2 regions of the Teredinibacter franksiae genome follow, and region 1 is predicted to be linked to the other one. Evidence: predicted binding sites of a transcription regulator. Region 1 holds the regulator's gene; the other holds the start of a gene.
The links. Region 1 encodes sigma-54, which starts transcription at its own class of promoters, with help from an activator protein. Its sites were predicted from a motif close to TGGCACANNNNTTGCNNT; they were not measured.
Positions count from the first base shown of each region.

Region 2: H5336_RS18720 (PEP-CTERM sorting domain-containing protein) is a predicted target of sigma-54. The motif match lies at 1,731-1,748, and genes of this name have one in related genera.

Region 1 covers NZ_JACJUV010000001.1:3,446,304-3,449,444, forward strand. Annotated here, with positions in the region: gene H5336_RS14695 (PTS sugar transporter subunit IIA) at 1-427, opposite strand, end outside; gene H5336_RS14700 (RNA polymerase factor sigma-54) at 631-2,169, opposite strand; gene lptB (LPS export ABC transporter ATP-binding protein) at 2,314-3,039, opposite strand; gene lptA (lipopolysaccharide transport periplasmic protein LptA) at 3,079-3,141, opposite strand, start outside.
Region 2 covers NZ_JACJUV010000003.1:94,075-97,215, reverse strand. Annotated here, with positions in the region: gene H5336_RS18730 (T6SS phospholipase effector Tle1-like catalytic domain-containing protein) at 1-122, opposite strand, end outside; gene H5336_RS18725 (hypothetical protein) at 254-1,168, opposite strand; gene H5336_RS18720 (PEP-CTERM sorting domain-containing protein) at 1,823-2,575, shown strand; gene H5336_RS18715 (Y-family DNA polymerase) at 2,649-3,141, opposite strand, start outside.

The sequences.
Region 1 (3,141 bases):
ACAATTCTTGATTGTTGTGACAGGCCCTCAGGCGCTTTGCGTAGCTTGGGTCTTGCAGGTTTTCGGCAAGGCTCGAGAGGGTTTGCAGGTGGGCGTCTTCAGCGTTCTCGGGCACCAGCATGGCAAATACTAGGTCCACGGGCTCACCGTCTACGGCGTCGAAGTCGATGGGCTGCTCGAGGGTAATACAGGCGCATAGGGTTTCACCCCCGGTGGCAAATCGGCAGTGGGGTATAGCAATACCCTGGCCGATACCGGTTGAACCCAAGCGTTCCCTTGAAACGAGGCTCTGAAAAAGCGCTGTCTCGTTGGTACCTTCAATGGCGTGGGCAAAAATGCCAGCGAGATTTTCTAGCAGGCGTTTTTTGCTGCTGTCGCTTGTGGCGGCTTTGCAGCGATCTTCGGAAAGGAGTGACGAAATCTGCATGGTGATTCGATTGCCGGTGATGTCCGTATTAATATTAGATGAGGTTTAAGTCTTTTGTGCAAAGCGATTGCTTTGTTGAGCAACTCATCGAATTGGCGCGCATTCTACCAATAATCCGTGATCTTCCAAGAGTTGGGAGCTGGGGAAATCAAAAAAAGAGTAAATAAAAATTTAATCACTTATTCAAGGTGTGGTAAATGGCTTTACACCAGCCGCTTTCGTTCGTTGGAAGGTGGTATGTGTAGCGATTCACGGTACTTGGCAATTGTGCGTCGGGCCACCTTGATTCCCTGCTCGCCCAGTAGCCCTGTGATTTTTGAGTCGCTTAGGGGTTTGCGTGCATTCTCTGCGGCCACCAATTTTTTAATGATGGCGCGAATGGCTGTAGATGAACACTCTCCGCCGGTATCGGTGGCAACATGACTTGAAAAGAAGTATTTCAGCTCGAAAATACCCTGGGGGGTGTGCATGTATTTTTGTGTGGTTACCCGAGAAATGGTGGATTCGTGCATTTCCACTATTTCGGCAACATCGTGCAGCACCATGGGCTTCATGGCTTCTGGGCCGTAGTCGAGAAAGCCCTGTTGTTTTTCGACAATGCAGGTGGAGACTTTTAGCAGGGTTTCGTTACGGCTTTGCAGGCTCTTTAAGAACCAGCGAGCTTCCTGTAGGTTGTCGCGCAGGAAAGTGTTGTCGGCACTGGAGTCCGCACGCTTTACCATCGATGCATAGCCGGAGTTAATGCGAAGCTTGGGGGCGATGTCGGGGTTAAGCTGCACAACCCAACGATTATTGACCTTGCTGACAAATACATCGGGTACTACATATTCGGTATCGTCGCTGCCAATGGATTCTCCGGGGCGTGGATTTAGCCCTTGGATGATACTAATGGCCGCTTGCAGTTCGGGCTCTTTGAGCCGAAGCTTGCGCATAAGTTGCTTAAAGTCGCGGCTTGCGAGCAGGTTCAGGTAGTCTTTTACCAGTGCGCGTGCATGGCTGATATCGGGGCCTTCAACGCCTAGCTGGTTCAGCTGGATAAGCAGGCACTCGCGGATATCTTGGCTGAGTACGCCCGGAGGATCGAACTGCTGCACGCGATGAAGTACGGCGAGAATCTCATCTTCTTCGAGTTCTTCATACTGTGTCATCAGGCTGGTGAACAGCTCTTCAAGCGGTTGCCCGAGAATACCGTTGGGCTGCACGGCATCGATGAGGGTTTCGGCAATTTCTCGGTCGAGGTCCGACATGGGGGTGAGGTTGAGTTGCCAGTGCAGGTGATCCTGCAAGGTTTCGGACGTGCCCCGGCGGGACTCAAAATCGTAATCTTCGCTGTCGGGTTTAGCTAGGCCGGAACCTGATGGCGTAGGTTCGTAAATGTCGTCCCAGCTGGTGTCTACCGCGAGGTCTGTTGGAATGCTGTCTTCATTCCAGTCACCGTCAGGCTTGTCGGCAAATTCCTCCGCGCTGCTGGTGTCATCGGCGCTCGCCGTGGTATTAGCTGCTTCGGTGTCCTGCGAGGTGTTTTGGTTGTCTGTTGCCGGCGGTGCTTGTTCGTTCGCGTCGTTTGTCGCTGGCGCCTCTTCTATATCGTCCGACGTTTCGAGCATTGGATTGGAGTCCAGCGCCTCTTGAATTTCGACTTGCAGGTCCAGCGTCGAAAGTTGCAGTAGGCGAATGGCCTGTTGCAACTGTGGTGTCATCGTAAGTTGTTGTCCCAGTTTTAGCTGGAGAGATTGCTTCATAGGATGAACTGCGAACGTGTAGTGAGTAAAGGGTTACAAGTCGTAGTTTAGTCTTCGTATTCGAGACGCGCAATGGTTTTTAAAAGCAAGGAATATGCCGGTTTGAAGACCATTTTAAGGGGGTTGTCAAGGAAATCTCGGGGATTATAGGGTGAAATGTTTACCTAGGTACACTTCTCGTACTTTCTGGTTGTTGAGTACTTCCGCTGCTGCACCTTCGGCAATAATGTGGCCCTCAGAAACGATATACGCCTTCTCACAGATATCCAGTGTTTCTCGTACATTATGATCGGTAATGAGTACGCCAATGCCGCGCCCTTTTAGGTGTTGAACAATTTGCTTAATGTCGCTGACAGAGATGGGGTCTACGCCGGCAAAAGGTTCGTCAAGCAGGATGAACTGTGGTTCTGTGGCTAGGGCTCTGGCGATTTCAACGCGCCTGCGTTCACCGCCAGAAAGCGCCATGCCCAGGCTGTCACGAATGTGTTGAATGTGGAATTCGTTAAGTAATTGCTCCATGGCGGCAATACGCTGTTTGCGGTTAAGCTCTGAACGGGTTTCTAGAATAGCCATAATGTTGTCGGCCACTGTCAGCTTGCGGAATACCGAGGCCTCTTGAGGTAGATAGCCAAGACCTTCTCGAGCGCGCTCGTGCATGGACATTTGGGTGACATCTTTATCGGCTATTGATATTGCACCTCTGTCAGCTTTTACGATGCCTGCAATCATGTAAAAGCAGGTGGTTTTTCCGGCGCCGTTCGGGCCCAAAAGGCCGACGATTTGACCATCTTCTACGGTGATGGATACGTCTATAACAACTTTTCGGCCTTTATAACTTTTCGCCAGATGCTGGGCGCTTAGGGTAGGCATGGTGCAGTTGGTTGTCCTTTGTTTTGTTTGTTTTGGGCTCTATTCTTCAGTTTCGTTTTCTGACGAGAGCGCTTTAGGCGGGATAATCATTTTTACTCGGCG
Region 2 (3,141 bases), on a different contig from region 1:
ATTTGTTCGATGTCGTTATCGTGGATATCGATAGCGTGGTAAGTTTTGTATACATTGCTATCTGGGGTATAGCCACCTTTACTTCCGGTTCCATCTGCGCATAAAACAATATTTCTTGTCATTATTGTTGTTCCCCAGAGTCTCTTTTTGTGCATTATGCACAGGAGCGAGGAGACTGTACATGGCTGTTTGAAGTAAACAGTATAGCGGTCTTGGTTTGTATTCTACCCTTTGGGGGTGGCGAGTAACGGCTCTACTCTTTGGTCGTTATATATTGCTGGGATTTTTCAAGCGCATTTTGCGCTTGTTCTTTTTCTTTGCTTTGCCCCCAGTTTTGGCTGGCGCGAAGGAAGCGTGTGGCGGCCTGATAGCGAAAGTATTCAGCTTCGTCTGCCTTTTTATTCTGCTTGGCGATTTCTAGCAGGTTAGTTGCTATTGTCGCTGCCTGCTTCCATGCTTGAGCTGACTCTTTAAAGCTGGCGGCTTGCGCGTAGGCATAGCCTACCTGCTCGTAAAGGCCCCCGGCAGAATTCAGTAGTGCATTAGCCAATGACTTGGCTTTATCGGTGTCCTTGGTAGAAGCCCTTAGGCGGTTACCTTCTACTATAAGTTGACTGGCAATACCTGCAATATCGATTGAATAACTGCGCCAGGCCTTTTTTACTTCCGAGGTATTATTTGATTCGTTGAGAAGTTGCACCAGTTGTTTCTGGGTGTTGAAGTGAAGTTCGGTGTTTTGTTCCAATAAACGTAATCGCAACTCGATAGCGTCGAATGCGTGATTGTCGATTTTATGGGCAATAAACGCCAAGTCTTTGTTGATGGACCAAAGTACGGCAGTAGATTTGTATCCCACGAGTTTAATGATGTTTGATTGTTCCCTGCTGGTTTTCTCCGTATCGAGCGACAAAGTGACGCGTGTGGCATCTGGTCCGTGTACGGAACAGTAACCCGTTTCGTCTAGAGAGGTTTTTTTACATTGTTTCTGCAGAGCGTTTTCCTGCTTCTCACACATGTCTACCCAGGTTGCGGAGGGCAATGAGGTGCAGTCACAACTGACGGCAGCACATTCTGTTGCGGTATTGCCTTGTATAGGGAACCAAGCAAATAGAGCTAGTGCAACGTATTGGCGGAGCCTGAGTGAAGATAGGTGAATGTGCACTTTCATAGGTTAACCCCTAGTGTCGCAATACGCTTTTTGATTGCTCTAAAGCATAGCTCACTGCACTGGCGATTGCTTTTCTGCATGATTCAGCAGAACCGTATTAATCGATGCCATTCAGTCTTCTCGGTAGGCCGGTATTTTTACTCCAGAGAATGAGGTGGTTTGTAGTTGATTTTGATCATGGCGTGTCAAATTTTTTTACATTTTTTGCTCGTGCTTTTTGCGGCTTGTCGAAAAGAGTAGTTTCCTCATTGATCGGTGGTTACTGGCGGCTAGTGGTAGCGCGTTAAATTGCTCGAGGTGTTTTATTTGAGAGGTCTTCACCGTTATTTAGTTAACGTTTATTTGGCCCACCGTTGTGTTGGTGCATAAAAAGTTAACATGTTTTTTGTGATTAGAGTTGGCGCGATTTGTAGGGGGTTACCTGCAAGCAGCTTTTTGGGAGTCGTTCATCTAAATGTCAAATGGTTATAGGCGTGCCAGTATGTAGGAGATTTTTACATATGTACTTCTCTTTTATGGGGGCTGTTCTCGTAACCTGTTGAAATATAAGGGTAAATTTAGTTGGCCCGATATTTGCTTTTATGGTTGCATGCTCATGGGTTGCACTATCGTGACTTTGTGCATGGACATTTCAATTTAAAACGGAGATTACACATGAAATTTGCACGCTACATATTACTGGCTGCTCTTGCTACCACCGCTTCGGTTGCTAATGCAGCTGTTATCCGCGTTGCTGATGATGCGTTCACTGCAGATGCTGGACTCATCACTTTTTCTGAATTTGCAATGGGAACAGTTAACCCTGTTTATACTCCAGCCGATTACGGCGCTGATCCTACTGGTGTAACCGTGACTTTCGGCGGTTGGTTTGATGGTCAGTCTTTGGGCGGTGCCGGTGATTGCCCCGCTGGTGCCCAGTTAAGCGGTTGTGTTATTGGCACACCAGACGCTGGCCTTAGCCTTGATCCTAGCGCTTCGCAGTCCTTTATTACTGCCGATGGTGCTAACCCAACTAGCCCAGTTCTTTCTGGTACTCCGCGTTTCAACGGTGCTATCTCCATGATTTTCTCTGAAGATATTGCTGGTGTAGGCCTTGATGGTGGTTATTTCAACGCTATTGGTGGTACAGCTATTACGGCTTTTGCGCGTGATGGCAGCATCATTGGTACGGTTGCTAACGAAGGTTTGGGTATTGAGTTCTTAGGTCTGGTTTCTGATCTGGGTAATGAAATTGCTGGCCTGCAGTTTAGTTTGGTTGGTGCTGAGCCTGCTGGTTTCGCTATCGATAACCTGCGTTTTGGTTTTGCTGACCAAGTTATTGCTGATGTACCTGAGTCAAGCTCTCTCGCGCTGTTGGGGTTGGGTTTGTTGGGTCTTGGTTTTTCTCGCAGACGTATTCGTAAGTAGTTATATACTTTTACTCTAAAAAACTGCGTAGTTTTATACTGCGCAGTTTTTTTTTGCTCTATCTTTAAGTTTGCTAAACAAACACACCCTGCACAAACCAGCTTTTATTGAGTTGGTCATAAAATATCCATAGCCTCAGGTGGTCATCACGCCGGGCAATAAAGTAGTCGCGGGCGGTAGGCGATTGCCACCAGTTACCCTCAATGCGCTCTGGCCCCTGTAGTAATTCTAAACGACCGCGCCAGAAAAGGTATTGCTGGCGTTGCTGTACCGGCAGAGGGGGCTCAAACAGCCAGCTTGGGCGCACGGCTGTTGTAGTCGGGGTGGGGCTAGGTTTAGTGTTGTGGGCTATTGAGACTTTCTTTTGGCTTTTTTCCGGAATATGACTGTCGGTGCAGGCTATCTTGAAGAGCGCATCTTCGCCCAATCGTGCCTTGAGTTTTGCTGTGGTTACGGTGAAGTCATGGTTGAGTTTATCTCGCCGGGCGCTAGTGTCGCCGTCAAAATTTAGGCTGTGACTGCTGGCGTGTAATGGCATGCTGTTGCTACACCGTAGTTCCAGAGTA